2 regions of the Devosia sp. J20-27 genome follow, and region 2 is predicted to be linked to the other one. Evidence: predicted binding sites of a transcription regulator. Region 2 holds the regulator's gene; the other holds the start of a gene.
The links. The regulator LexA, encoded in region 2, represses DNA repair genes until DNA is damaged. The targets are predictions, from matches to a motif close to TGTTCNNNNTGTGTTCNG.
Positions count from the first base shown of each region.

Region 1: the regulator LexA is predicted to act here: its motif matches at 11,760-11,777, upstream of AC0L4C_RS09640 (putative DNA modification/repair radical SAM protein).

Region 1 is NZ_CM147875.1:1,951,533-1,966,791, forward strand. Features, by position in the region: gene AC0L4C_RS09575 (glutathione S-transferase family protein) at 1-302, shown strand, start outside; gene sciP (CtrA inhibitor SciP) at 365-643, opposite strand; gene AC0L4C_RS09585 (pyridoxamine 5'-phosphate oxidase family protein) at 819-1,388, shown strand; gene AC0L4C_RS09590 (flagellar hook assembly protein FlgD) at 1,385-2,062, opposite strand; gene AC0L4C_RS09595 (flagellar hook-length control protein FliK) at 2,072-3,901, opposite strand; gene mnmA (tRNA 2-thiouridine(34) synthase MnmA) at 4,139-5,290, shown strand; gene AC0L4C_RS09605 (hypothetical protein) at 5,296-5,499, opposite strand; gene AC0L4C_RS09610 (RNA polymerase sigma factor) at 5,580-6,155, shown strand; gene AC0L4C_RS09615 (vWA domain-containing protein) at 6,152-8,272, shown strand; gene AC0L4C_RS09620 (hypothetical protein) at 8,342-9,028, opposite strand; gene AC0L4C_RS09625 (hypothetical protein) at 9,025-10,182, opposite strand; gene AC0L4C_RS09630 (hypothetical protein) at 10,207-10,494, opposite strand; gene AC0L4C_RS09635 (ring-cleaving dioxygenase) at 10,621-11,574, opposite strand; gene AC0L4C_RS09640 (putative DNA modification/repair radical SAM protein) at 11,779-13,023, shown strand; gene AC0L4C_RS09645 (UdgX family uracil-DNA binding protein) at 13,023-14,471, shown strand; gene AC0L4C_RS09650 (sulfite exporter TauE/SafE family protein) at 14,544-15,259, opposite strand, start outside.
Region 2 is NZ_CM147875.1:2,878,085-2,893,343, forward strand. Features, by position in the region: gene lpxA (acyl-ACP--UDP-N-acetylglucosamine O-acyltransferase) at 1-515, shown strand, start outside; gene lpxI (UDP-2,3-diacylglucosamine diphosphatase LpxI domain-containing protein) at 516-1,337, shown strand; gene AC0L4C_RS14235 (lipid-A-disaccharide synthase) at 1,342-2,457, shown strand; gene gltA (citrate synthase) at 2,454-3,743, opposite strand; gene gltX (glutamate--tRNA ligase) at 3,898-5,313, opposite strand; gene AC0L4C_RS14250 (ComEC/Rec2 family competence protein) at 5,401-7,503, shown strand; gene AC0L4C_RS14255 (SMP-30/gluconolactonase/LRE family protein) at 7,575-8,447, opposite strand; gene AC0L4C_RS14260 (2-dehydro-3-deoxy-6-phosphogalactonate aldolase) at 8,444-9,058, opposite strand; gene AC0L4C_RS14265 (2-dehydro-3-deoxygalactonokinase) at 9,066-9,977, opposite strand; gene lexA (transcriptional repressor LexA) at 10,174-10,899, opposite strand; gene AC0L4C_RS14275 (hypothetical protein) at 11,148-11,582, shown strand; gene AC0L4C_RS14280 (transglutaminase-like cysteine peptidase) at 11,534-11,995, shown strand; gene AC0L4C_RS14285 (calcium-binding protein) at 12,073-13,305, opposite strand; partial or broken gene AC0L4C_RS14290 (VCBS domain-containing protein) at 14,716-15,259, opposite strand, start outside.

The DNA.
Region 1 (15,259 bases), 930 kb from region 2:
GGACCTACGCGGTGCAGGCGCTGATCCGGAACAATCCCGCCTATGCCGATCGCTCGCGCATCGACGACTCGATCGCCCGATGGGCGGACAAGATGCGGATTCTCGAGGGACACCTGGCAGGCGCCGGCGACTATGTCTGCGGCGACACCTTCACCATGGCCGATATCGCCATCGGCATTTCGGTGCATCGCTGGTTCCGGATGCCGGCGGTGCTGCCAGAGTTTCCGGTGGTGCGGGACTATTACGAGCGGCTGCTGGCGCGGCCGGCCGCGGCGCCGTGGATGAGCGAAAAGACCCCGTGAAATAGCGGAGCCCGCCGCGGCGAACCGGGCGGGCTCCGAAACTCTTGCGAAGACGACTTCTGTCAGCCTTCTCGGTAGTGTTGAATCCAGGTTGTCCGCAGCCCGGCAAGACCATGCTTGTCGATGGCGGCCTGCCAATTGAGAAACTCATCGACACTCAACGTATATCGATCGCAGGCCTCTTCGAGACTCAACAATCCACCACGCACGGCGGCAACAACTTCAGCTTTTCTACGAATGACCCAGCGCCGGGTATTCTTCGGCGGCAGATCTGCAATCGTGAGCGGACTTCCATCCGGGCCGATTACATATTTAACACGAGGACGCATCTGAACGGTCATCTACTCATTACTCAAACTGACCACAAACCAGAGCCTAGCCCAACGCGCTTAAAATAGGGTGAAGCGAATACTTACAAGGCGTTAAGACCGGCAGCCGTGCGGTGCCGTCAGTCGAATGGCGACTGGTCGCCATCGGCGACAGCGGCTAACTGTGCTCAAAGCCAAGGAGGGCAGCATGGCCAAGGACTATCCGGCGCTCACGGCGCACGATCGGGACTTCATTGCCCGCCAGCACATGTTTTTCACCGCCTCGGCCGCGGCCGGGTCGCATATCAACATCTCGCCGCGCTCGACCGATTGCTTCCGCATCATGGGTGACAACGCGGCCTGCTATCTCGATCGCACCGGCAGCGGCAACGAGACCTCGGCGCACCTGCTGGCCGATGGCCGCCTCACCATCATGTTCTGCGCCGTGGAGGGGCCGCCACTGATCCTGCGACTCTACGGGCAGGGGCGGGTGATCGCCCGCGGCACGGATGCCTATGCGGAGCTGCTGGCGGCCGAGTTCGCCGGGGTCGAACCGCTCGGCGCCCGCCAGTTCATCTGGCTCGACTTCGATCTGGTCAAGACGTCATGCGGTTACGGCGTGCCGCTCTTTGCCTACGAGGCAGAGCGCGACACCATGGACAAATGGGCCGAAGCGAAGGGTCCCGATGGCATCGAAGCCTACTGGCGCGACAACAACGCGACCAGCATGGACGGGCTGCCGACCGGGATGTTCCCCGCCGGCACCCCGCGAGCTTAGGCCCCGGTCGAGGTGCTGGTATCCTTCGAGCGGACGGACAGCACGGCCGACATGTTGACGCGGGCGCCACCGACGATCAGCACCGGCTCGGTGCCGGTAAAGTCGACGCCGGTGACCTCGCCGGTCATCTCGGTCGCGGCCGTCACCAGCTTGCCGTCGGCATTGCGGGCCTCGATCTGGATCGAGTAGGTTCCGCTGGGCTTGTCCTTGCCGTCATTGCCGACGCCGTTCCAGGTGAAGACGCTCTCGCCTTCGCCGACATTGCCCTGTTTGGTGTAGACCACGTTGCCGTTGGCGTCCTTGACCGTGACGTTGATCGAGGCGGCTTCATCGACGGCGAAATGCCAGCGTGCGGCACCATTGACCAGCTCGCTCTTGACGCCCGACGCGGTGATTTCCTTGCCGATATAATTGACGGCCTGTGACTGGTCGGCATTCTGGCTCGAGAGCATCATGGCCTCGAGGAACTGGTTGGTCTTGAGCTGTTGCTCGACACCGGTGAACTGCACCAGCTGCTGGGTAAACTGGTTGGTGTCCAGCGGATCGAGCGGGTTCTGGTTCTTGAGCTGGGTGGTCAGAATGCTCAAGAACGTATCGAAATTATCTGCAATTCCCTGGCGCGAACCATTGAGTGCGCTGGTCGAACTGCTGGAACCGACACCGCCGACAGCCATGAAAACCTCCTAGACGAACAAGTTCACGCCGCTGGCCGAAGCCGTGCCGCGATACAGGGTGGCATTGGGAATGATCTCGGGGGCCTCGTCGGCTCCGGATCGGGTCTGCGCGAAGGGCGAGCCATTGCCGCCCTGCTGCTGCGGGTTCTGCCCGTCACGACCGGACGGGTTCTGCCGCAGGGAAAATTCGAGTGTGGTCTTGCTGGAATCGAGCCCGGCCTGCGCCAGCGCCTTTTCCAGTGAGCGCTGGTCGCGCTGCATGAGGTCGAGCGTTTCCGCCCGCTCCACCGTCATGCGGGCCAGCATGTTGCCGTCGCCATCCATGTGCATCCTGACATCGATGCGACCCAGTTCGGCGGGGTCGAGGCGGATCTGAAAGCGCGAGCTGCCCTGATTGAACTGGCGGGCGAACTCGAAGGCCAGGTGGGGCAGGTTGACCTGCTGCTGGGGAGGGGGCTGATAGGCGATCGGGGCCGCCTTGGCGACCAGAGGTGCGGCTTCGGACTTGGCCTGCGCCGTAGCGGCAACGTGACTGATCTGGTTCTGCGCGGCGTCGGCGGCGCGTTCTGCCCGCACCTCGTTGGCGTGGGCAACGCCGCTGCGGTCAATGGCCTTCGGCTCCACGTCGGGTCTGCTGTCGGAGACGGCAACAGGCTTGGTCTCGACGGCTTTGGTCTCGGTTGCATCATCGGTGCCCGACGCTGGCGTCGCCCGGGTCTCGGTTGCTTTCGCTTCGGCGGTCTGCGCGGGCTGCGTGACGGTCTCGGGGGTGGCAAGGCTCGGCGTCGCAAAGACCTGCGTGCCGGTTGATGCCGGCTTGCTCTCGGGTTTCGGCGTCAGCAGCGCCGCGAGATCGGGACTGTCAAGATCGGCATTGAGCTGGGCGAGCGTCTTGGCGTCGATCGGCTGTGCCGACAGTTTCTCGGCGACAGCTGCGAGCTTGGCGCCCAGTTCTGGCGCTGCAGTCTGCAGGTTTTCGGCAATACCCTGGATCTTGCTGATCAACTGCCCCAGCGGCGAAGCCGGCTCGATGGGGACGGCCTCGGTGGCCGGAGCGGTCGTTGCGGTGGTGGCCGTTGCGGCAGCAGCCGGCGTCTTGTTGGCCTCGGCTGGCTGCCGGGGGTCGACAGGTGCCGGTGCGCTGGCCTTGTCGGCGGCCTTCAGGAATTCGTCGGCAAGGCCGTCGAGCAGTTCGGACTCGGGCGTGGAGTCCTGCGGCACGACGGCAGCAGGTATCGCCGCCTTGGCGATCTCGACCAGCGGGTCAGGTGCGGGCGTGGTCGGCGCGACGCCACCTGTGGTGGCTGCCGCAGTGATCGCGGGGTCCACGGCCGGAGCCGTCGGCAACACGATGCCGAGCATTCCGGCAAGCTCGTCGAGCGTGTCGTCGAGCTTCTTGCGGAGTGCCGGGTCGATCGGCTTGCCGCTCCTGGCGGCGTCATCGATGGCCGTGAGGCTGGAAATGAGACTGGAGAACAGCTGTTCGGCGTCCTTGGGCAGGTCCGTCGCAGGGGGCTCAGAGCCCGTCGCCGCCGGTGCCGCCAGCGTCACGCCAGGCTCGGCGTCGGCGGCGGTTGCAACTGCCGCAGCGAGGTCGGCGAGGGTCGACGCGGCGGTGTCGCCACCGGGGGTGTTTGCAGACGTTGTGTCGGACTTGACCGCGGTTCCGGCGGGCGGCGTCACGCCGAGGCCCTGTGCCAGCGTGTCGAGCAGCGCTGCGAAAAAGCCCAGCGGGTTGTCGCCCTCGCCCGAGGCGGCAGCAGCCGAGGCGGCAACGCCGCCCGAGATCACGCTGTTGCCCGGGGTGACTGGGCTGAACCCGACTGAGACTGTGGACACGCTACTCGTCCTTGGGAAGATACATTAATCCATTGCACTCCTCGCAAGCATCGTGCCAGACAACTTTATCGTTCTAGATCAAAGTGTTGAATGATTCATGAGCAGCCTTATTGCGTCGTTGGGACGGCAAAATCCGCCGTCCGTCGGCAAAAGCTGCCCAGTGGAGTTGCCGATCTGGCCCCCACGGTATAGATCAGCGCCCATCCGTCGGACCTTGACCCCTTCTGGATGAGAGATATGGACCTGAACTCGCTTGACCTCCCCAAGCGCCCGCAGGATACGCGCGTTGTTGTCGCGATGTCCGGAGGCGTCGACAGCTCGGTGGTGGCCGGACTGCTTGCCCGCCAAGGCTACGACGTCGTGGGCGTCACCCTGCAGCTTTACGATCATGGCGAAGCGACGCACCGCAAGGGCGCCTGCTGCGCCGGCCAGGATATTCACGACGCGCGCCGTGTGGCGGCCGCGCTCGGTATCCCGCATTACGTTCTCGACTATGAAGAGCGCTTCAAGAAGGCGGTAATGCAGCCCTTCGCCAACGCCTACCGGCAGGGCGAGACGCCGGTGCCCTGTATCGCCTGCAACCAGTCGGTCAAGTTCGTCGACCTGATGGAGGTGGCGCAGGATCTCGGCGCCGATGTCCTCGCCACCGGTCACTACGTGCAGAGCAAGCTGGTCGATGGCCGCCGCCGGCTTTACCGGCCGGTCGATGACAGCCGCGACCAGTCCTATTTCCTGTTTGCGACCACGCAGGCCCAGCTCGATTTCCTGCGCTTCCCGCTCGGCGGCATGACCAAGCCGGCGGTGCGCGAACTGGCGCGCGAGTTCGGTCTCGAGATTGCCGAAAAGCACGACAGCCAGGACATCTGCTTTGTGCCGCAGGGCAAGTATGCCGACGTCATCCGCAAGATGCATCCCGAGGCGCTTGAAGGCGGCGATATCGTCCATCTGGACGGCCGCGTGCTCGGCCGGCACGAGGGCATCGTCAACTACACCGTCGGCCAGCGGAAGGGCCTGGGCATCGCCGCCGGCGAGCCGCTCTATGTCGTCAAGCTCGAGCATCAGACCAGCCGCGTCATCGTCGGCCCGCGCGAGGCGCTGATGACGAAGACGGTCCGGCTGCGTGACGTGAACTGGCTCGGTGACCGGGCACTGGTTTCGCTCGCGGCGGGCAATGGCTACCCGGTCGAAGTGAAGGTCCGTTCGACCCGTCCGCCCTGTTCAGGTACCGTTCATCTTGATGGCGATGATGTGTTCGTGACGCTCACTGGCGGTGAGTATGGCATCTCGCCGGGTCAGGCCTGCGTCTTCTACGCCGACGAAACCGACACCACCGAAGTGCTGGGCGGCGGCTTCATCGCCGAGGCAGTTCCGGCCGCGCTGGTGGCCTGAAGGCGCTATTGCGCCTTCTCCTCCTGGGCGGTCGTCGCAGCCTCCTTGAGCGTCTGGTAGTTCGCCATGCCGCCCATCAGCGCCGAGGCCGTGTAGGCAATCAGCAGCGCTCCCATCAGCAGCAGCAGGATGCGGCCGGCGTTGAGTTTCCAGGGGCTGGTCGGCTTGTCGGGCGGCGGCGTGTCGGTCATGACCTTCAGATAGCACACAAATAAATCCTGAATCGATCCCCCAAGGATTTCCCTCGGCGCAGCGTCTCATCCATAAGATGCTGCAAGATTCTTTCGAGGTGACAGAGTTTTCCGCCCTGATGCCGTCACTGGTTGACACATCGGCGCTTCCGCCCGAGGCGCCCGATCTGAGCCTCGCGCTGCTGGCAGCGCGCGGCGATCGTGCGGCTTTTTCCGAACTCGTCGAACGCCACTACGACTACATCTTCCGCATCGCCTGCAAATGGAGCGGCAAGCGCAGCGACGCCGAGGACATCGCCCAGGACGTCTGCATCAAGCTGGCGACTGCGATCAAGAGTTTCGATGGCCGCTCGGCCTTTACCAGTTGGCTCTACAAGGTGACCCTCAATGCGGTGCGCGACATGCATCGGGCCCGCAGTCGCCGCGGCCGGCATATCGACCGTTACGCCGAAGTGGCGCCTGACGAGGAACTGCCGGACCAGGAAGACGCTACGGCCATGAACGAGATCTGGGCCGCCGTGCGCAACCTGCCCAACCAGCAACGCGATGCGGTGCTGCTGGTCTATGCCGAGGACATGAGCCACGCGCAGGCCGGCGAGATCATGGGATGCAAGGAAGCCACCGTTTCCTGGCACATACACGAAGCGAAAAAGACCCTGCGAGGTCTGCTATGACCGATAAAGACGACGATACGCTGCGCGGCCTGCGTCAGGCCAGAATGCCCGCCCCTTCCGAGGGCGCGCGCCGCCGTGCGCTCGATGCGGCCCTGTTGGCGTTCGACGCCGCGCAGGAAGCCGAACCGAAAAAAACTGACACCGCCACCCAAGGTTCGGGCTGGGCGCACCGTCTCAGGTCCATCATCCCACAGAGGAACTGGATCATGGACACGCGTTTTACCCTGGGGCTCGGCACTGCCGCTGTCGCCTTGCTGCTGCTGCCGCTCGGCTACCAGCTCTACACGTCCACTGCCATTACCCCGGTCGGTGTCGCTCCCGCCGATGTCGTCGCGCCGCTGGAGGCGAAAAAGGACGCGGCGTCGGGTGGCGATGGCGCTGCGACCGTGATGCAGGAGACGGCAGACGCCGCTGCCGCCCGGACCCCAGCGACAGTTGTGGCAGACGAAGCCATGCCCGAGGCGCCTGCCGTTGAAACCGAGATTGCGCCGGCCCCTGTCATGGCACAGAAGTCGGCTGCGCCGACGGCGCTGGGTCGCGCTGCCAATACCCAGGCGCTGGAGTCGGCGCCCAACGGCTACGCCTCCGGTGCTCTGGATGCAGCAGTCGGTATGCCTGCCCCTGCCCAGGAACCGCTGTCCGTCACACCCACGCAACCCTCCGGCGACGAGTTCTCCGGGTTCAAGGAATCGCCGGTGAAGATCGTCACGGACGAGCCGGTCTCGACCTTCTCGATCGATGTCGACACGGCCTCCTATTCCTACGTCCGGCGGGCGCTGAGTGCCGGCTGGATGCCCGAGCCCGATGCGGTGCGGATCGAGGAGATGATCAACTATTTCTCCTATGACTATCCGGTGCCCGAGACAGCCGGGACGCCGTTCAAGGCGACCATGCAGATCTACCCGACGCCGTGGAATGCCAGGACGCAACTGCTGCAGATCGGCATCAAGGGCTACGAGCCGCCTGTGGCAGAGGACAAGCCAAGCAATCTGGTCTTCCTGCTCGATACGTCCGGCTCGATGAATGATGCCGACAAGCTGCCGCTGCTCAAGCGCGCCTTCGGTCTGCTGGTCGACCAGCTGTCGGGCAACGACACGGTATCGATCGTCGCCTATGCCGGCTCGGCCGGCGTGGTGCTGCCGCCCACCAGTGCCGGTGACAAGGCCAAAATCCTGTCGGCACTGGAAAACCTCTCGGCGAGTGGGTCCACGGCTGGTGCGGAGGGCATCGAGCTGGCCTACCGGCTGGCCGAACAGAACAAGGTCGATGGCGGCATCAATCGGGTGATCCTCGCCACAGATGGTGACTTCAATGTCGGCATCGACGATCCGGAGGATCTCAAGACCTACATCAAGTCCAAGCGCGACAGCGGCATTTATCTGTCGGTGCTGGGGTTCGGCCAGGGCAATCTGGGCGACGACACGATGCAGGCACTGGCTCAGAACGGCAATGGCAATGCCAGCTATATCGACAGCTTCAAGGAAGCGCAGAAGGTGCTGGTCCGGGAGATGGGCGGGACGCTGGAAACCATCGCCAAGGACGTCAAGATTCAGGTCGAGTTCAATCCGGCCGTCATCTCCGAGTACCGGCTGATCGGCTACGAGACCCGCGCGCTGAACCGCGAGGATTTCAACAATGACAGGGTCGATGCCGGCGAGATCGGTGCCGGGCATACCGTCACGGCGATCTACGAGATCACGCCGGTCGGGTCAGACGCCGAGCTCAATGATCCGCTGCGTTATGGCACGGACACGCCGGCCGCCGCGGTGCTGCCGGCCGACGAGATCGGCTTTCTCAAGATGCGCTACAAGGCCCCCGATGGCGATGTTTCGCAACTGATCGAAACGCCGATCACCAAGTCGCTCGCGGTCGACAGTCTGGAGCAGGCCTCGGTCGATGCGCGCTGGGCTGCGGCGGTTGCCGCCTTTGCCCAGAAGCTCAAGGGCTCGAACTATGGCGACATGAGCTACGCCGAGATCCGGACTTTGGCGCAGGGCGCCCGCGGCAGCGACGAGAACGGCTACCGCGCCGAGTTCATGCAGCTGATCGACTCGGCACGGATTGTCTCGGGCGAGCCCCTCTGCAGCGCCCCGGAAGGCAGCCGCAACTGCAACTGACGATCTCCCTGATTGAGGACTGACACTGTCGTTCAGTGCCACTCCTCCACAGCAAAGGAGGTCGTCACCTTAACCCGCCCCCCGCTGGCGTCCTCCTTGGGCGCGGACCCATCGCCATGGGTCCGCGCTCGCCTGGTTTTCCAGATGCAGTGCAAGTGAGAGCAGCCGGATGCCCAGCTTGCGGCGGTCCGGCGACAGACCGAGGTCGCGAAGCGACACGACGTCCGACATCATGAAGGCCAGCTCCAGGCGACCGTCGCTCCCGATAGCGGTTTCCGGGATGGCGAGGGTCAGAGTAGCGGGAGAGGCCTCCGTCAGCTCGAGATCGGCGGCTTCGACATCGTTGGCCAGAATCCTGACCCGCTGAAGCGGGTGGTCCGGTGCGGTAAAGGGCAACAGCTCGAGCTTGAGCTCCACGTCCCCGCTCGCTTCTGCCGGCAATTGCAGCAGCAGGCGCGATTCCGGGCCTTCGGACCAGGTGCCGTTCTCGTCAGCAGGCAACCAGCCACAGACCAGCAGATTGCTGGCCGCGCTCTCCACTTCTGCGTCCGTCTCCTCGACGTCGGTCATGAGGAACGAAACTGGCTCTCCCGGCGTGATTTCGCCGCTTACGGTCTCCGGCCAGCAATCGGTGGTCCGATCAATGAAGAACGCGCGATAGCGATCGGAGACATCGGGGTTGAAGATGAGCACCAGGACGCCGACCTCGAAGGCAGCGATGAGGCCGATCAGGATGAGACGCCAGACCTGCATCACATCACGAACATGGACTTGTTGAACCAGCCGATGGAAATGATGGCGTCGAGAGCGATTGCAGCTGCGAGCGCTGTCCAGGCCAGCCACCGCCACCTTGTCAGCAGCTCGGAGGCGATCATCCCCAGCGGCACCAGGCCGGCCGTGAACCGGACCATCGAGCCGATGCCGCTGCTCAGGGAGACCAGCAGGCAGAGCGCGCAGAACACCGCCTCGGCATAACGCCCGCGCACGGCGAGGATGGCGCTCAATGCCAGGCCAATGATGCCAGCAATGGCCCAGCTCTGCTGCAGCAAGGAATTGTACTCAAGCCGCCAGCCGCCCGCGAAGGCGTTTCCGATGGCCGCCAAAGGCAGGTCGAAACCGCGCCCCCAACTGCGCTGGATATGTGAGAAGGCCAAGGCATCGCCGGTGTGGACGTACAGAAAGGCCATGTAGGCGAAGAGGCCAAGCGGGGCGATCAGGAAGGCAAGGACAAGTCTGCTGTCACCAAGAATTCGGCGGGGCAGGGCAGACCAGCTGCCGCCTGATCCCCGATGCTCGCTGATCACCTGCGCCAGCATGCCGAAAACCATCAGTACGCCAGTCACCCGCGTGGCCGATAACAGGGCCACCCATATTCCCGCTTGCAGATAGCTCGACCGGCGCAAGGCCCGCAGGGCGAGCACGGTCAGCAGGATGAAGAGACTTTCGGTGTAGAGGGACGAAAACAAGACCGAGAACGGCCCGATCAAAAGGGTAACTACGAAAAAGCCGTAGGCCGTCTTTGAGTGAAAAAAGCCGCGCGCCAGAAACGCTGCCGCACCGATGAGCGCGTTTGACACCAGAAAGCCGGCCGCTGCGGGAGACAGGCCGAACAGCCTGACGGGAACCGAGGCCAGGAGAGGGTAGAGCGGAAAGAAAGCCCAGTTAGAGCGCGCCGGCTGACCATAGAGGCCTATCTCCGGGTCGTAACCGCGCTCGATGATGCTGGAATAGGATGCGCAGTCCCAGACACAGTGAGCATAGATGAAGGCGGAGAGTGTGCTGCCTGGGTGGCTGACGAGATAGGCTGCCAAACGCAAAGTGATGCCGCAAAGCAGCACACAACAAATGAAGACAACCCGCCGTGTGAGTTCGGCGGGTTGCGCATATGTCGGTATCCGGGCTGATTGCATCCGGTAGCCGGGTATCGTCTTGCTCTAGCTGGGAGGCGTATAGCTTGACGGCGTCACGACCGCCGCCGGACCCGTCACCGGGGTCGAGAGCGACTTGAACTCCACGCTGACGCGATTGGGCTGGCAGTTGCGCTTGTGACTGGCCTGATCGTTGATCATGAAGTCGAAGCAGGTCACGAAGTGATCGACGCCACTGACGATGTCATTGGCATTGGTTGTTGCGACGGTTGCTGCAGCAACAGCACCAGCGGTCAACAGACCTGCCAGGGCGATCACGAGCCGGCGCGAGCCAGGGGATCTGGATTTGGACATTTTGCTATCCTCAAACTGTTTCACCTTAGGTCCCGCCCCCGGGCTCGGGGAATCTACGCAGATTGCCCAAGTGGAGCAAGAGGCGGACAGTAGATCCCCACCATGCAGTTGCCGCGCATTTGAAGCTTACTTGAGTGGCTTCAGCCCTGCTTCGATCTGTGCCCGCTTGCCTTCAAGGAAGGGCGGCAGGGCCAGGCGTTCGCCCAGGGTTTCGAGAGGTTCGTCGACGGCAAAGCCAGGGCCATCGGTGGCGATTTCAAAGAGGATGCCGTTGGGCTCGCGGAAATAGAGCGAGGTGAAATAGTAGCGCTCGACCTCGCCGCTCGAGGGCACGCCGAACGTGCCGACGCGCTTGACCCACTCGTCGAATTCCTGCTTGTCCGGTGTGCGGAAGGCGACGTGGTGGACGCCGCCGGCGCCCTGCCGGGCCGCCGGCAAGTCGGGGTTTACTTCCACATGCAGTTCGGCTGCGGCGCCGCCAGCCCCCATTTCGAAGACGTGGATGGCGCCATGCTTTTCACGGGCGGGATAGGTGCGCACCTCGCGCATGTTCATCACCTTCTCGAGCACCGCGGCCGTCCGGGCAAGGTCCGGCACCGACAGGGTGATCGGACCCAGACCAACGATCTGCCGGTCGGCGGGGACGGGGCTTTGTTCCCATGGATGCCTGGCGCCGACTGCAGGGTCGGCGACCAGACGAAAGCGCTGGCCCTCGAAATCCTCGAAGTCGAGCGACGCATGTCCGGCGCGCTCCTTGATATTGCTCGACGTGACGCCCGACTTGGCCAGATGCTGCTTCCACCAGTCGAGATCGTCTTCCGATCCGACCCGCAGCCCGGTGCGGCTGATTGCATGCGTGCCGCGGCGTTCCGGCGTCGTCGGCCAGTCGAAGAACGTCAGGTCGGCGCCGGGAGAAGCGATGCCATCGCCGTAGAACAGATGGTAGGCCGAGGTGTCGTCCTGGTTGACCGTCTTCTTGATCAGCCGCATGCCGAGCGTCTGCGTGTAGAAGGCGAGGTTCTCCTTCGCCTTGGCGGTGATCGCCGTCAGGTGGTGAATGCCCTTGAGTTCGAGTGCCATGTCGGCCTCCATGAATTGCGTGCCCCAACATAGGGCATCGACAGGACATAGGGCAGAGTGCAGTGCCCGACAGATTGTTCGCCAATCACGAACCACGCGCGCGGCTCGCGCTGGATCTCTGACCAGTCACGATTATCGGGAGGCCAACATTTGTTAGCTGACATTGGCGGAGCCGACGCTATTGTGAGAACAGAAAGCGAACAAATGGTCCAGCTCAGCCTCAAACGTAAACTCGCGATCCTGTCGGACGCCGCCAAATACGATGCCTCCTGCGCCTCCTCGGGGACGGAGAAACGCAACAGTCTCGAATCAGGCGGCATCGGCTCTACCGAGGGCTCCGGTATCTGCCATTCCTACGCGCCCGACGGACGCTGCATCTCGCTGCTCAAGATACTGCTGACCAATTTCTGCGTCTATGACTGCGCCTATTGCGTAAACCGCTCGTCTTCCAACGTGCCGCGGGCCCGCTTTGCAGTGGAAGAGGTGGTGGGGCTGACGCTCGACTTCTACAAGCGCAACTATATCGAGGGACTGTTTCTCTCCTCAGGCATCATCCGGTCGCCTGACTACACCATGGAAGAAATGGTGCGGGTGGCGCGGACGCTCAGGGAGGTGCACGGCTTTCGCGCCTATATCCACCTCAAGGTCATTCCCAACGCCTCGCCGGATCTGCTAGCCGAAGCGGGCCGGTATGCGGACCGGCTGTCCACTAATATCGAACTGCCGACCGACATGTCGCTCGGCGCATTGGCGCCGGAGAAAAAGCCTAGCGAAATTCGTACTGCCATGGCCCATATCACGTCACGCCGTGAAGAGAGCCGCCCCGACGGGAAGCTGGCGAATGGCAAGCGCCGGCCCAGCCGGATCGCGCCGGCCGGCCAGTCGACCCAGATGATTGTCGGTGCGGATGCGGCGACAGATGCCATTGTTCTCAATCGCAGCGCCGCGCTCTATGCCGGCTACGGTCTCAAGCGGGTCTACTACTCGGCCTTCTCGCCGATCCCGGATGCCAGTTCGAAGCTGCCCCTGGCGCCGCCGCCACTGCTGCGTGAACACCGGCTCTATCAGGCCGACTGGCTGATCCGCTTCTACCAGTTTGACGTCGCCGAAATCGTCTCGGGAGGCACCGACGGACAGCTCGATCTGGCACTCGACCCCAAGCTTGCCTGGGCCATCCGGCACCGCGAGCAGTTCCCGGTCGACGTCAACCGCGCCAGTCGGCACTTGCTGTTGCGCATTCCGGGGCTGGGGGTGCGTGGCGTGGACCGCATCATCGCAACGCGGCGGCACCACCGGTTGCGGCTTGATGATGTGGCGCGGCTCGCCGCCTCGATCGACAAGGTGCGGCCGTTCATCTGTGCAGCGGACTGGACCCCGGGCAAGACGCTCGACGACCAGCACCTTCGCGCCAGGCTGACGCCTCCACCGACGCAGCTCAGCCTCTTCTGATGCCTGCGATTCACCTCAGGTCGCGCAATGATTTCGACGAGTGGCGCACTGCGGCGCGCAGCTTGCTGCTTTCTGGCACCCCGCCCGAGGCGGTCACCTGGGCAGACCCCGGCGCGGCATATGACCTGTTTGCAGCCGACGACGAGACACCCGAGCCGACGGGGCGGGCGGTGGGTACGGTGCCGCGGGCGTTTGTCGAACTGGCCGAGGCCGTCATCTGCCACAGCGACCCGGACCGCTTCGCGCTGCTCTACCGCGTGCTGTGGCGGCTGCAGAAGGACCGGCACCTCATGGAACAGCGGTCTGATCCCGACATCGGCCGGCTGGAACGCCGGGCGTCGGCGGTGCGGCGCGATACGCACAAGATGAAGGCCTTTATCCGCTTCCGGAGCCTCGCGCCCGAGGGTGGACGGGAGCGGTTCGCCGCCTGGTTCGAACCCGAGCATTATGTGCTGGAGCGCGCTGCGCCGTTCTTTGCCCGACGGTTTACCGGCATGAACTGGGCCATCGTCACGCCCTATAGCAGCGCCTTTTGGGACGGTCAGACGCTCGCCTTCGGTCCGGGCGGCAGCCGGGCTGACGTGCCGGCCGACGATGCGCTGGAGGACGTCTGGCGTACCTATTTCGCGTCCATCTTCAATCCGGCGCGGCTCAAGGTCTCGATGATGAAGTCGGAAATGCCGGTCAAGTACTGGCGCAACCTGCCTGAGGCCGAACTCATTCCCGAACTGATCCGCACCGCACGCGACCGGGAGGGTGAGATGATCGAGCGCATGGCCAGTCAGCCGCCGGCCCGTCACCTGCGGCAGACCGAGCGGCAGGGTGCCGATGTCGATGCCGCCTCCCAAATCAACTCGCTCGAGGATGCCCGCGCCGCAGCGCAGGCCTGCACCCGTTGTCCACTGCACGAGCACGCCACCCAGACCGTCTTCGGCGAGGGTCCGGCCCATGCCGCAGTCATGATTGTCGGCGAACAGCCGGGCGATCAGGAAGATCTTTCGGGAAGGCCGTTCGTCGGTCCTGCCGGACAGGTGTTCGACCGGGCCATGAAGAAGATCGGCTTTGCCCGCCGCGAGGTCTACGTCACCAATGCAGTCAAACATTTCAAGTTCACCCCGCGCGGCAAGCGGCGCATCCACAACAAGCCAGACGCCGGCGAGATCGAGGCCTGTCGGTTCTGGCTCGATCTGGAGCGCAGCCACGTCCGTCCCAAAGTGATCGTGGCGATGGGTGCCACCGCAGTTCGGGGCGTGCTGGGCAGGGCCGCCACCATCTCCTCGCTGCGCGGCGCGCCGATCGAACTCGAGGACGGCGCCATGCTGGTGGTGACGGTGCACCCGTCCTATCTGCTGCGGCTGCCGGATCGCGACATGGCTGCCGTCGAACTGGAGCGTTTCGAGGCCGATCTGAAGCTGGCCGCAAGGCTGGTGGATGGGGTGGGGCGGTAAGGGTGGGGCGCTGAACTATCAGTCGACCTTCCCTCCCCTCAAGGGGGAGGGGACCCGACTGCCACTTCTCCGCTAGCCCAACAAACTCCAGAACATCTTGATGGACGTAGCGATGAGGAAGAAGCCGAAGCCGTAGGCGAGGTACTTGCGGTCGATGCTGTGCGCGGTCCTCGCACCCCAAGGCGCCGCCAGCATGGAGAGCGGCACGATGCAGATGAAGGCGAGCAGGTTCACATAGCCCAGCGACCCGGGTGGCAGGCCGTCGGCGTTCCAGCCGGCGATGACATAGCCAATGGTGGCGGGGATGGCGATGACGAAGCCGATGGCCGCGCCGGTCGCGACGGCCCTGCGGATATCGGTGCCGAAGGCCGTCAGGATGGGGACGCTGAGGGTACCGCCGCCGATGCCCATCATGGCCGAGATGATGCCGACGAGAAGCCCCAGGCCGCCCTTCACCGCCAGATTGGGAAAGCGATCCATCAAGGCATGGGCATTGGCGCGGAAGATCATGTTGGCGGCAACCAGCAGCGCGACGATTGCAAAGACCAGCGAGAGCACGCGTCCATCGACCGATCCGGCGATCAGCGTGCCGATGATGACGCCGGCAAAGATCAGCGGTCCCCAGGTCTTGAGGATGTCGAAGTCGATGGCGCCCTTCTTGTAGTGCGAGCGCGCCGAACTGATCGACGTCAGGATGATGGTGGCCAGCGATGTGGCCACGGCGATCTTCATGCGGATCGACGGATCGACTCCAAACGAGCCGAGTACCAGGTCGAGCACCGGCACGA
Region 2 (15,259 bases):
GCACGGCCGGCGGGAACATGACCACTTCGGTGGGCAATAACTGTCTGATCATGGCGTCGGCCCATGTGGCGCATGACTGCGTTGTCGGTAACAACGTGGTGCTGGCGAACTATGTGGGTCTGGCAGGTCACTCCGTGATTGGAGACTATGTCGCCTTTGGTGGCATGTGCGCGGTGCACCAGTTCGTGCGGATCGGCGCCCATGCCTTCATCGGTGCGCAGAGCATGATCGATGGCGACGTGATCCCCTATGGCATGGCGGTGGGCAACCGGGCCCGGCTGGCCGGGCTCAATCTGATCGGCCTGAAGCGGCGGGGCTTTGACCGCGAGTCGATCCATACGCTGCGGGCGGCCTACCGCATGGTGTTCTCCAGCGAGGGGACGCTGCGCGAGCGTGTCGATGACGCGGCACTGCTGTTCAAGAACGAACCGCTGGTGCAGGACGTGGTCAATTTCATCTCCAGTGCCAGCGACCGGCCGCTCTGCCTGCCGCGTAACGGCCAGGCCGAAGAATAGATGGCCGAGCGACTGGCGTTGATCGCCGGGACCGGCGCGCTGGTCCCCGAGGTCATCGCTGCGGCCCGGAAAAAGGGGTTTGAACTCAAACTCCTTACCCTGGGCAGACGCCGGGAGATTGCCGGCTATGTGCCGGTGCGCTTCAGCCTTACCAGCCCGCAGACGGCCGTGGATGCGATCCGCGAGTTCGGGGCGACGGCCTTCACCATGGCCGGCGGCGTGAGCCTGTCTGACGTGGTGCGCGAAGGCCTGGCGAGCTACTTCAGTGGCGCGCCGGCACGCCAATCGCTTGGCGATACGAGCATTTCCGACCTGGTGGCGCGCCTCGAGGAGATGACAGGGGCGCGGCCGATGGGGGTGCACGAAATTGCACCGGACCTGCTGGCGCCGGATGGACTGATTGGCGGACCGCCGCCGACGGAGCTGGTGCTCGAAACGGCGCGGCACGGGCTCGCGCTGGCGCGCCGGGCAGGGTCTCTCGACCTTGGGCAAGCTGTTGTCGTAGCTGGGAAACGAGCCATTGCCGCGGAAGACGTTGGCGGCACAGACGGGCTGCTGCGGCGGGTGCGATGGCTGCGCTGGCGGGGGCTGGTGGCGGACGGCAAGGCGTCGCCGCTGGTGCTGGCGAAGTGTCCGAAGCCAGATCAGCCGCTCTTCATCGACATGCCGGCGATCGGGCCGAAGACAGTAGAAAATGCAAATAAATCAGGGATTTGTGCCATCGCGGTCGAGGCTGGCGGGACGTTGCTGATCCAGCGATCGCAGATCAGGGCCACGGCCGACCGGCTGGGCGTCAGCGTCATTGGCTTGCCCAATGGCTAGCCCGTTGAAACTCTTCATTCTGGCGGGGGAGCCGTCGGGCGACCGGATCGGGGCCGACCTGGTCGAGCGGCTGCAGGCACAGGTGGAACTCGACCTGGCAGGGGTCGGCGGCGAGGCTTTGACACAAAAAGGCCTGCAGTCTGAATTCGATATGAACGAGCTTTCGGTGATGGGGTGGGCCGATGTGCTGCCCCGATTGCCGAAACTGCTGTGGCGGGCCCACACAGTGGCGCGCAAGATCATCTCGTCGCGGCCCGACGTCGCCGTGCTGATCGATGCGCAAGTGTTTTCGTCGATTGTAGCCGGGCAGGTGCACAAGGCGGCGCCGGACATCCCCGTGGTGCTCTATGTGGCCCCGGCAGTATGGGCATGGAAACCGGAGCGGGCAGCGAAGCTGACGCCGAAGTTCCGCGAGGTGCTTTCGGTCCTGCCGTTCGAGCCGATGTTCATGAAGTCGGTTGGTGGTCCCGAAACCACCTATGTCGGGCATCCGGCGCTGGAGCGCTATCTGGCGCGCCGACAGGTGCCGGAGAGTGGACCGGTGCTGCTGCTGCCAGGAAGTCGGGAAGGCGAGTTGCGCCGCCACCTGCCACTGATGCGCGCCGTGGCCGAACAACTCAGGGGTCATGAGCGGGTAACAGGTTTCCTGCTGCCGACGCCGGGCAATCTCAGGCAGCGCGTGGCAGACGAGGTGGCGACCTGGGACGCGCCGGTCGACGTGATCACCGGCGAGGCGGCCAAGAGCGCAGCCTTTGCGACGGGGATCGCGGCAGCGGCGGTGACGGGGACGGTAACGCTGGAACTGGCCCTGGCGGGGGTGCCGATGGCGACGACCTATGTCGCCGACAAGGGGCAGGCCAAGCGCTGGGTGCAGTACAAGGTGAAGTACGCCTCGCTGCCCAACGCGTTGCTGGATCGCACACTGGTGCCCGAGGTGCTCCAGGTCGAACCGAACCCGCAGGCCCTCGTCAAGGAGATTGGCCGGCTGCTGGACGATAGCGCGGCCGCTGACAGCCAGATGGCGGGGTTCGCCGAGATCAGGGCGCTGATGGAAAAAGGGGCGCCAGAGGCGCCCCGTGTCGATCCGGCGGAGCGGATCCTGCGGTACTACAAGCGCTAGCGCTCGCTGACCGGCTTGTAGTCGCGGGCCGGCGCGCCGTTATAGAGCTGGCGCGGGCGACCGATTTTTTTCTGCGGGTCGCCGATCATTTCCTTCCACTGCGAAATCCAGCCGACGGTACGCGCCACCGAGAACAGCACGGTGAACATCGACGTCGGGAAGCCGATGGCTTCGAGGATGATGCCTGAGTAGAAGTCGACATTGGGGTAGAGCTTGCGGTCGATGAAGTACTGATCCTCGAGCGCGATCTTCTCGAGCTCCTGGGCCACCTGCAAGGTCGGGTTGTTTTGCACGCCGAGCAGGTCGAGGACCTCCTTGGCGGTCTTCTGCATCACCGTGGCGCGCGGATCGAAGTTCTTGTAGACGCGGTGGCCGAAGCCCATGAGCTTGAACGGATCGCTTTTGTCCTTGGCGCGCGCCACGAACTCGGGAATGCGGTCAACGGTGCCGATTTCCTTGAGCATGTTCAGGGCAGCTTCGTTGGCGCCGCCATGTGCGGGGCCCCAGAGGCAGGCCACGCCGGCCGCGATACAGGCGAACGGATTGGCGTCGGACGAGCCGGCCAGACGGACGGTCGACGTCGAGGCGTTCTGTTCGTGATCGGCATGCAGGGTGAAGATCAGATCCATCGCCCGCGCGATGGTCGGGTTCACCACATAGTTCTCGGCCGGAACCGAGAAGCACATGTGCAGGAAATTGGACGCGTAATCGAGATCGTTGCGCGGATAGACGAAGGGCTGGCCCACCGAATATTTGTAGGCCATGGCAGCGATCGTCGGCATCTTGGCGATCATGCGGATCGAGGCGATCTCGCGCTGCCGCGGATCGGTGATGTCGGTGCTGTCGTGATAGAAGGCGGCCATGGCGCCGACCACACCGGTCATGATGGCCATGGGATGCGCGTCGCGACGGAAGCCGCGATAGAAGTAGTGCATCTGCTCGTGCACCATGGTGTGGCGCGTCACCAGCTGGTCGAATTCCTTGAGCTGCGATTTGCTGGGCAGTTCGCCGTAGAGCAGCAGGTAGCAGACCTCGGTGTAGGTGCTCTTTTCGGAGAGCTGATCGATCGGATAGCCGCGATAGAGCAACTGCCCGGCATCGCCGTCGATATAGGTGATGGAACTGTCGCAGGCGGCTGTCGAGGTGAAGCCGGGATCGTAGGTGAACATGCCCGTCTTGGCGTAGAGCGACCGGATGTCGATGACGTCCGGTCCGACAGACCCCGACAGTACCGGAAACTCGAAAGTCTCGTCGCCAATAGTCAGTTTTGCCGTGGTGTCGGTCATGCGCAGTTCTCCTTGGCGGCTGAATGTGCCCGCGGAGGAAACGATGCGGGCAAGCCGATGATATAGTGGGCAGGCTGGATCAGGTAACCCCTTTTAGTCGCAGTCTGCAACACATGGGTGAACAGCGCTGACCTAGCCTTATGGGCTGGTCGGGTCAGGCTGCCTGGTCGGACAGTCGGGCCAGTGATTCCTCGCGTCCGATCAACACCATAACCTCAAAAATGCCGGGCGAAATGGTGCGGCCGGTGAGCGCTGCGCGCAGCGGCTGGGCGACCTTGCCAAGCTTCAGTCCCTTGTCTTCGGCAAAGGCGCGGGCGGCCTTGTCGATGGCGGCAACCGACCAGTCGTCGAGGCCCTGCAGGATGGTCACCAGGGCACCGATATTGGCGCGGCTGTCCGGGGTCAGCTGGGCCGCAGCGGCGGCGTCGACCGATATCGGCCGGACAGCGTAGATGAACTGGGCCAGGTCGATCAGTTCGAGCACGGTCTTGGCGCGTGGCTGCAGTTCGGGCAGGGCGGCGAGCACCGTGTCCTTGTTCTGCGACAGACCTTCGCTGTCGAAGGTGCGGTCGAGTTCAATGGCGGTCGCCAGCATGACCTCGTAGAGCCGCTCTGGCGTGGCGCCGCGGATGTAGTGACCGTTGACGTTCTCGAGCTTGACGAAATCGAAGCGCGCGGCGCCCTTGTTGAGGGCGTCGAGCGAGAACCACTCGACCATCTGCTCGGTGGTGAACAGTTCCTCGTCGCCATGGCTCCAGCCGAGGCGGGCCAAGTAATTGCGCAGCGCCTCGGGCAGGTAGCCCATCTGCCGGTACGCCTCGACCCCGAGAGCGCCGTGGCGCTTGGAGAGCTTGGCGCCGTCGGGACCATGGATCAGCGGGATATGCGCCATTTCCGGCACATCCCAGCCCATGCCGTTATAGATGATGATCTGGCGGGCGGCGTTGGTGAGATGATCGTCGCCGCGGATGATGTGCGTGACGCCCATGTCGTGGTCGTCGACCACCACGGCAAGCATATAGGTCGGCGTGCCGTCGGACCGCAGTATGATGAAATCATCGAGGTTCTCGGTCTTGAACACGACGTCGCCCTGGACATGGTCATGGACAACGATCTCGCCGGATTCCGGGGCCTTGATGCGGATGACCGGGGCGACGCCGGCAGGCGCTTCGGACGGGTCACGGTCGCGCCAGTAGCCGTTGTAGCGGGGCGGCTTGCCGGCGGCGCGGGCACTGTCGCGCATCTCGGCCAGTTCTTCGGGCGAGCAGTAGCAGTGATAGGCCTGGCCGCGCGCCAGCAGCTCGTTCGCCACCTGCGCATGGCGCTCGGCACGCGAAAACTGCATGAAGGGTTCGTCATCCCAGGTCACGCCGAGCCACTTCAGACCCTCGAAGATCGCCTGCACGGCGTCTTCCGTCGAACGCTCGCGGTCGGTGTCCTCGATGCGCAGCAGCATCTTGCCGCCGGTGTGGCGGGCAAAGGCCCAGTTGAAGAGGGCCGTCCGGGCACCGCCGATATGGAGGTAGCCGGTGGGTGAGGGAGCGAAGCGGGTGACAACTGGCTTGGCCATGAGCGACCGGGAACCTCGGAAAAGTGGCGTTTTGCTGCCCGACGTGTAAGCATCGTTGGCGGCAAGCGCAAGGGCGGGGCAAGCGCCATGTCCGACGTACTGGCAGGCCCGGAGATCCGACCGACCGATGCGCGCACGCCATCGGTGCCGGTGCGTGCTGCACGGCGTCAGGGTATCAGCGCTCTTTCAACGATAGCAGATGGCATGGACGGGCGGCGCATCTTTGTTCTGCTGCCGTTTGCCGTGATCGCCGGGATGATCGTCTTTCTGCAGGGCGATGCCGCCGTGGCGCCGGAAGCGCTATGGGTTGTGGCCGGGCTGCTGGCCTTGGCGCTGCTGCTCACCCAGGCACGCGCCGCGGCCTTCAAGGGGCTCGTCCTTGGCGCGGCGTTCTGGAGCGGGTTGAGCCTGCTGCCCTTGCACGGGGCGCTGTTCGGTACGCCGATGCTGGCGCGGCCCGCCTACGGCGTGTTCGAGGCGCGGGTCGACGAGATCATCAGCGAGGCCGAGAGCGGCCGCCGTGTGGTGGTCTCGGGTGTCCATCCGGTTACCGGTGGGCGGGGCGTGCCGATGCGGCGGGCCCGGGTGGTGATCAAGGGCGGTCCGCATCTGGCGCCGGGCGACGTGATCCGCGGACCGATCCGCTTTTACCCGGTGCCCGGGCCGGTGGTGCCCGGCGGCTATGACACGCAGTTTCATTCCTATTTCGATGGCGTCGGCGCCTATGGCAACGCGACGGGCGCCATCGAAGTGGTGCAGAGCGGGGCGGACGGGCCCGAGCGACTGGTCGACGCGGCGCGGCAATTGATTGGTCAACGCATCGATGCCCGGATCAGCGGCGAGGCCAATGGGCTTGCCCGCTCGATGATGATCGGCGACCAGAGCCGGATCACCGATGCCACCCGCGAGGCGATGGCCAGTTCAGGCCTGGCGCATATCTATTCGATCTCGGGGCTGCACCTGTCGCTGGTGGCGCTCGGCGTGCTGACGGTGATGCGCTACCTGCTGGTGCTGGTGCCGGGCATATCGCGCTACGTCTCGATCAAGAAGGTGGCTGCCGTGGTGGCGCTGGCCGCCGCCTTCGGCTACCTGCTGCTGGCCGGCGGATCGGCCAACGTGCCGGCCTTTCGCTCGACGCTGATGATCGCGCTGGTGCTGGGAGCGGTGCTGGCGGGCCGACGCGCCCTGACGATGCGCAACGTCGCCATCGCGGCGCTGATCATCATCGTCAGCGATCCGGCCAGCGTGTTCCGGCCGAGTTTCCAGTTGTCGTTTGCAGCGGTGGTCGGGCTGATCGGCAGCTATGAATGGGCGAGCGGCGACGGGGAACCCGCAGGTGGAGCCCTCGGCTGGGTGCGACGCGCCATAATCGGCACGGCACTGACCAGCCTGATCGCCGGTCTCGCGACGCTGCTGTTCTCGGCCTATCATTTCCAGCAGACGGCGCCGTTGGGGCTGCTCGCCAACCTGATGGCGCTGATCCTGATCGCACCGATCATGACTGCCATTGTGATCTCGGCGCTGTTGCTGCCGTTCGGCTGGGAAGGGCCGTTCCTCTCGGTGCTGCAGGTGCTGCTGGAGGGGTTGATCTGGATTGCCCGGACGGTCACGGAGTGGAGTGCGGGGCTGAGCCTGCACCCGCTGCTGACCCCGCTGGCGCTGGCATTCGGCCTCGTCGCGCTGGCCTGGTTCGCGGTGGTGCCACGGTGGTGGAAACTGGCAGGACCGGCGCTGCTGCTGCCGGCGGTACTGCTGTTTGCGCTGGACCGGCCGCCCGATGTGCTGGTGGCCGACACCACGCGGGCGGTGGCCGTGCGCACGGCGGCAGGGCTGCAACTGGTCGACGGCAAGGCCGGGAGCTTTGCGGTCGACGTGTGGCAGGAGACCTATGGCGAGCCGATCGCCACCGGGGCGGGACGCTGCGACAGCGTTGGATGCCTGGTGGACAGTCCCGCGGGCTTTCGTCTGGCGCTGATCAACGACCCGTCAGGGTTCTTCGAGGATTGCGGCAGCGCCGACGTGGTGATCACGCGACGCGACGCGCCGGCGGTCTGTGCGGCGCCGACGGTGATCGATGCGGATGCGCTGGAGCAGGGCGGCGTACACTGGCTGCGCTGGACCGGCAGCGGCTTCGAGGTCCGCGCGGCCAAGACCGGCCTCAGCCGGCCCTGGAGGGCGTCGCCACGTTGACGCCGCTGGGTTTCATGCGCGGCGCCACCGATCAGCAGGCGGCGGCGCCGGGGAACAACCTGTCCGGGCTCTCAGAGCTTGAGGAAAGGCTCGGTGAGGCCCGCCACATCGACATTGATGGCGAAGACGCTGCCGGACAGCGGGAACGCCTCGAGCTGCTCGGGCGAGAGGTTCTCACGGGCGGTGGTGATATAAAGCGTTTTCATGTCGGCGCCGCCGAAGGCCGGGCAGGTGACGTTGGGCACCGGCAGCTCGATGATGCGGTCGAGCTTGCCCTGGGGGGAAAAGCGGGCGACGCAGGAGCCGCCCCAGCGGGCGTTCCAGATGAAACCCTCGCTATCGACCACCGAGCCATCGGCGCCGCCCGGTGCGCCGCCGGCAACCAGATCGGTCCACGGGCCATTGGGCAGGCCGGTCGCCGGATCGAGCGGCGCGGTCTGGATGACGGCGCCGGCATCGGTGAAATAGGCGCGGCTGCCGTCGGGCGAAAAGCAGATGGAGTTGGGAATGCCGACATTGGCAAGGATCGGCGTCAGGGTGCCGTCCTTCCACTGATAGACGGCACCGGTCTTGTGGGCGCCACCGTGGCGATTCATGGTGCCGATCCAGAAGCCGCCGGAGCGATCCATGCGGCTGTCATTGGTGCGGTTGCCGGGGACATCGGCCTCGATGGTGTCGATGACGGTGGTGCTGTCGGACGAGAACGAATAGCGGAGCAGGGCGCCCGACTGGGCCACGGCGAGGGTGTCTTCGTCGACCACGGCAGCGGCGGCGGCCGTGTCCTTGAAGGTGATGCGATCGACCAGATGACCGTCGGGGCCGGCGCTGAGCAGGGTCTGGTTGAGAATATCGAACCAGAAGAGCCTGCCAACGAGCGGGTTCCAGAACGGCCCCTCGCCCAGTTCGCAGCGGCTATCGACGAAGAGTTCGGCTTTCTGGTTCATTTGGTCTGTCCTGCGTCATAGGCGGCGACGGCGGTGCGGGCGCGGGCAGCCACGTCCGCGGCCGACATGCCGGGTTTAAAAATGTAGGTGCCGAGGCCGAAGCCGGCGCAACCGGCAGCGAAATACTCGGCGAAATTGTCGGGGTTGGCGCCGCCAACGGCATAGAGCGGCACCTCGGGCGGCAGCACGGCCTTCATCGCCTTGATGCCCTTGGGGCCGAGCACTTCTGCCGGGAAGAATTTCAGGCCATTGGCGCCGGCCCGCAGGGCGGAGAAGGCGTCGGACGGCGAGAACACGCCGGGATAGCTCCTGAGGCCCTTGTCGCGCGTGCGGACGATGACATCGGGGAAGGTATCGGGCGAGACGATGAAGGTGCCGCCGGCGGCAGCGACCGCGTCGACATCCTTGATGCTGAGCACGGTGCCGGCGCCGATCTCGGCGCGGCCGGCAAAGAGTTTCGCGGCGCTGCCGATCGAACTGAGCGGATCGGGGGAATTGAGCGGCACCTCGATCAGGGTGATGCCGGCAGCCACCAGCGCCTCGCAGACGTCGGTGACTTCGGCGGGCGAGATGCCGCGCAGGATGGCGATGATGTGTCGGTGTTCGAGCATGGTATCCTCAGGCAGCGCGGGCGGCCTTCAGCCCGGCGAGAGTGGCGTCGGTCGCATCGACGATGCGGGTTCTGGCCCCTAGCACGGCAAAGCCGCGCGCATAAAGCCGGCACAGGCCGGTGCTGCCGACGAGCGGGATTTCGGCATCGGTCAGCCAGTCGCGCTGGCCGCCGATTTCGGTGCCGATCAGCAGGCCCGACAGGAAGCCGGCGCACCAGGGGGCGGAGCGGCCCGAGAGCAGCGAGCCGGCGCGGACCTTGAAGAGCGTTGCGGTCAGGCGCTCAGGTGCGTCGAGGCCTTGGGAAAGGCCGGCATCGAAGCCGGCGTCGCGGTCCGGCCCCTCGACTTCACCCTGCAGCGAGTGCCGCAGCACCGAGTGGGTGCGCAGCACCTCGAAGAGTTCGCCGGTCATGGCGGTGGAGAAACGCTCCAGCCGGTGGCCGCTGAGGGTGGCCCACTTGGAATGGGTGCCGGGCATGACCACGAGGCCCTCGAAACCGGGCTGAAGGGCGGAGAGACCGAGCAGTTGCGTCTCCTCGCCGCGCATGACGTCCTCGGCGCCTTCGCGCCTGAGGCAGACACCGGGGAGGATCGTGGCGCGCAGCTTGCCGGGCAGATCGGGGGTGACGCCGCGTGCGGCCAAAGTGGAAAGATCGGCGGGGGCATCGAGATAGGGGGCCTCGAGCCAGCCCTGGCGAGCGCCAGCCATGCCGCAGATCAGTGCATCGATTTCAGTGCCTGGATCAATCGCGCCGTCCAGCAGCGCGGCGAGCACATCCGGATATTGCCCGGGCGTCAGCTTGCCCATGCCCTGATCGGAGCTGCGTGCAAAGGCGATGTCGCCGCTGGCGTCGATCCCCCATAGCCGCAGGTTGGACGTGCCCCAGTCGATTGCGATCCAGTCTGCCGTGCCTGCCAAAACCTGCTCCTCCCGTCGGTTGCCCCCTGTTTGGCCTTTTGTGCGGCCAAGCTCCAGCATTTCCGGAAGGTGGTTCAGTCATTTCTGCGGTTCGGGGCACTATCCGACCCGGATCGGCACGTGGCGGGCACAAAAAAAGGGCCGGTGCTGTCCACCGGCCCAGAGACGACCCACGGGGAGGGTCAGAGTTGCGTGCTCAGTACTTGCGCAGCAGGCCGACGAGGCGGCCCTGTACCTTGACCCGGTCGGGTGGGAAGATGCGCGTTTCGTAGGCCGGGTTGGCGGCCTCGAGCGCCACGGAATTACCCTTGCGACGCAGGCGCTTGAGCGTGGCCTCCTCGTCGTCGACGAGGGCGACGATGATCTCGCCGGTCGAGGCGTTGTCCTGCTTGCGGATGAGCACCGTATCGCCATCGAAAATGCCGGCTTCGACCATCGAGTTGCCGCGCACTTCGAGCGCGAAATGCTCGCCGGAGCCCAGCATCTCGGGCGGCACGGTGATGGTGTGGCTGTGGCTCTGGATGGCTTCGATGGGCGTACCGGCAGCGATGCGGCCCATGACCGGAATGGTGACCGGACGGCCCGCCTCCGAGGCAGTGGAGATGGCCGTGGCGGCGCGTGGCGGTGGCGCCGAGACACGGCCCAGGCTGCCATCGATGACGCTCGGCTCGAAGCGCGCCTTGCGGCCGCCAAGCGAGGGGTTCATCGAGTCGGGCAGGCGCACCACTTCGAGGGCCCGGGCCCGGTTGGGCAGCCGCCGGATGAAGCCGCGCTCCTCCAGCGCCGTGATCAGCCGGTGGATGCCGGACTTGGAGCGCAGATCGAGCGCGTCCTTCATTTCATCGAAGGAGGGCGGAATACCCGCCTCCTTCATGCGCTCATGAATGAACATGAGCAGTTCGTGCTGTTTGCGTGTCAACATTTGGCAGGCCCCGTGAGCAGAATCGGAACAAAGGCTGAACGATGTATAGATGTTCCAGTTCTGTTCTGCAACAGCCGGGGTAAATATTCGGTATGCAGGGACTTCGCCGAGCCGGCGCGAGCGTGATTTAGGGTTTGGCAAGCTTAATGGATTGCTTTTGATCGATTTAAGTAATGCCAAATAGAGCATGCCAGTTGGCATAGTCTTAGAATTTCAAAACTAGGCTCTCTCGTAACAGGGAGAGCAGAATGCTCAAAACAACAAACAAATCTGTCCTGGCTGCCGCGGCGTTGCTGGCTGGCATGATATCGGGCATGCCGGCGGCAGAAGCCCGTTTCGATCTGGGTCTGCCCTCGAGTGAGCCCAGCAACGAACTGCGGTTCGATGTTGCCTCGCTGAAGCTGCGGCCGAGCTATGACGCCTTTGCCACCGCCTCGCTGATGCCGCGCATGGAAGTGACGGCGCCGGTGCGCACGGTGGCGCCGAACTATAATGTGTTCAAGTCGGTGGTCGTGCCGATCGGGAAACTGCCGGCCTTCGCCCAGTGGGGCAAGGTGAAGCCCGCAGCTGTCTCGGCGAGCGATTTCTGCGCCAACGGGTTTTGCAAGAGCGCCGCCGGACGAGACTGGCGGCCGTGGCCGAGCGGGCGCGGCGCCTGCCGCAGGTCGAGGCCCTCAAGCTGATCAATCGTGAAGTCAACCGCACCATCGCCTATCGCTCGGACAAGGGCGACACCTGGCAGACGCTGGCGCAGAGCGCCGCGCGCGGCGCCGGTGACTGCGAGGACTTTGCCATCGCCAAGATGCAACTGCTGGCCAAACTCGGCTTTGCGCCGGACCAGTTGCAGTTCATCGTGCTCAAGGATACGCGGCGCCAGCTTTACCACGCGGTGCTTGCCGTGCATGTCGAGGGCAAGCGCTTCATCCTCGACAATCTCTCGAACACCGCCGCCAGTGACGACATCTTCCGCACCTACAAGCCGATCGTCTCGTTCGTGGGCTCAAAGAGCTACGTGCACGGCTTCAAGGGTGGCCAGAGTGCCGTTGCCATGGGCAAGGGCGGCATGAGCGCGATCCGGCTGGGCGAGGGGAACTGAGGGCAGGCCCGCTATTGAGCCTCGAAAGTGAGAATGGCCCGCCCGAGCGGGCCATTTGTTTTGCGCGTTCGCTGCAATCAGATCAGAAACGTATGCTCGGTGCCGTCGAAAACGATGTTGACCGGATCGGCGCCGCTGGCGGTGCCGTAGCCGACAAGTACGGAAACGCTGGTCCACACTACCCCCCCGGCGTTCGAAGATCCGTTGGTATCCACCTGGATGGTCACGTCCTGACCGGTCTGGGTCAGACGCACGTAATCCTGGATCTGGTCAGCTGGGATGGGGTTAGTCCCTAAGGCGGCGTCCAGCAGGCCACCCAGGTCGATGCGATCGCCCTCTGAGAAGCTGTAGTCGGTGATCTTGTCCGCATGTGACGAGCCAGAGGCCGCAAAGATGAAATCGTCAGCGTCGAGGCCGCCAGAGAGGATGTCATTGCCATTGCCGCCGTGCAGCTTGTCATTGCCCGAACCGCCCAGCAAGAGGTCGTCGCCGGCGCCGCCCCAGAGGACATCATCGCCATCCAGACCGACGAGGATATCAGTGCCGTTATCGGCCGTGTCGGAGTTGCCGCCACCACCATTCAGCGTATCTGCCCCCGCGCCGCCTATCACGGTATCGCCACTTGTATTGTTGTCTGGCGAGCCATCGAATGTGGGCAGGTTAGCGTCGATTGCCCCGATCGCTGTGTAGGTGACGTAGCTGTCTGGGCCGGCCGCAAGCGCAAGCGCGGCATTGTCGTAGTTGTTGACGATGGCGTTCCAGCTGGTGCTGCCCAGATCAAGATTGGAGTTGATGTCGCCGTCCAGATAGTAGTCGAGTGCCGAGTTGGCGCCGAGAGCCAAGAGTGTCTCAAGTTGGATCGAGGTGAAGACCAGGGTGATTGTGTCACCGTTGCCCGACACCCCATTATAGGTGATGGCGGACGATGTGGTGTGGCTCCAGGAGGTGACGATAGTATCGTTGTTGCCGGAGGAACCGGATGGCGGTGTATAGGCGTCATCTCCGACGATATTGACTGCAGCGTAATTGTTGGAGAGTGGACCGCTGGTGTCCGGAGAGAATTCAACGATGTTGGCGGTCGTGGTCGTGATGTTGCCGCCGGACGCAGTTCCGTTGTCGTCGATGGTTATCGTCACGACACCTCCCTCGCCATTGCTTGAGCCGTCAGGGTTCCAAAGCACATTCCCAGCCGCCAGATATGCGTTGATCGCCGAAATGGTGCCGTCGAGGGTGATGGCACGGCCGCCACTGCCGTTCACGGTCACGCCAGCGCCGCTCGAGGCCGTGAGGGAGTCGTCGCTATCATTCATGGACAGCGTGACACGCACGATGCCAAAGCTGTCGACATCCTGGAAGCTGATGCGATTAAGGACGTTGACGTCCCCGGTGCTGGCTTCGGACAGGTAGTAGAGTGTCGATGGGACATTGATGACGGCGGCGTCGGCTACGGCAGTCACCCCAATGGTCGTGGTTGCGACGTTGCTGGTCGAGGTCCCGTCGGTCACTGTCGCGGTGACGGTGCGAGACGTCGTGTCCGGGTTGTCCGTATGATTGCCAAAGCCGATCGCCTTGATGGCCGTCGCATAGTTGGCGACCGTAGCGGATCCGCTGAGAGCCACGGTGATCTTGCCGGCAACCGAAATATCGACCGACGCGGCAATACCGGGCGGCAGCGAGCCAACCGAGAGGAAGTCACCTGTCTTGGCATTGGTCAGGACGACGGTGGCGCCCGCCATATTGGGGGAGTCAGCATCCACAATGGTCGGGCCTGCCGCTGCAATTGAAACTGCCGCGCCGTTCTCAGTATAGCCGGTCGAATTATTGGTCGACGCGGCGCTGTAGGTGACATCGATATTGTCGATATAGACGAAATCGTTACTCTCCATCCCCCCGCCGGCTACGATGCGAATGATGGTGTCGCTCGTGTAGGGGCCAGTGATCGGGATGGAGATGTGCAGCATCCCGCTGTCCTGCTGGTTGCCTTTGAGCTCAAGAACTTCGCTGAAATTGACGCCGTCCTTGGCGATCTGGACGCTGACGATGTCGTTGCCTTGATCCAGATCACGCCGGTAGTCGAAGCTCAGCGTTGCGGATTTTGCGCCCGCTAGGTTGACGGTTCGCTGGATCGATGCATCGTCATTGTCACCGCTATCGCTCAATCTCAAGCGGCCGGAGGTGATGCCAATATCGTCGCTAGCGTGTGAAATCGATGCACTGTCATCGTCGCCGGTTTCTGTCCAGGAATTGACCCAGTTCACGCTGCCATTGTTGTTGCCATAGCTGGTGGCGCCGAACTCATCGCGGACGTTATCAAGCTGGTTGAGGCTGAGTACCGGCGCTTGGTTTGGCGATGCTTCGTTGACGTCGGTGACGTTCAGGGTGAAGACCTGCGATGCGTCCGGGTTGCCGCCAACGGCGATGTCATCGACGTTCACGGTCACCGCGTAGGACGACTTGGCCTCGAAGTCGGGTGACGACCCGACATAGAACAGCTCGTTGCCGTTGCGGATTTCGAAGGACGCAGCGTCGGCCCCGGCAAGGTTGAGGCTGTTGGTGCCCAGGGCATCGTCGGTGATGCCGATGGTGGCCACCTTGATGCCACCGGTGACGTCGCTGTTCTCGTCGATCGTAGCCGTGACATCGGTGAAGCTGACCGCAGTCGGTGCTTCGTTGACGTCCGACACCGAGATCGAGAATGCTTCCTTGTAGGTGGCGCCGTGGCTATCGGTCACCTCGACGGTGACGCTGTGCGAGGACGCTGACTCGAAGTCGAGCAGTGTTCCGTTGGCGACGGTGATCTGACCGGTCGCCGCGTCAATGGCGAAGCGGCCGCCAGCGTTCTGGGTGATACCCCCAACTACGGCGAAGGCGTAGCTGAGCGTTTCAACCGGACCATTGCCATCCACGCCGGTCACCGAGCCGACCACCACGCCATTGGCGCTGTTCTCGGCAACGCTCAGCGCGGTCGCGGTGAGGTCGGTTGGGGCCATCTGAATGAGCTGGGCCGGGGTGACCGATCCATTGGCGAACTGCACGCTCTCGATATTGGAAATATCGAATGTGTGGCCGCCGACGATCAGCGTATAGACGCCGCCGGACTCGGTGACCACGGCATCCTTCCATTGCACGTTGCTGAGCAACAGGGTGTCGTTTCCGCCATTGCCGTTGAAGACAACGTGGACATCGCCGACGAAGCCGGTGAGGTCGAGCGTGTCGTCGCCGGCGCCACCGGTGAAGGTGATGGTGCTGGGCAGGATTGCCGTA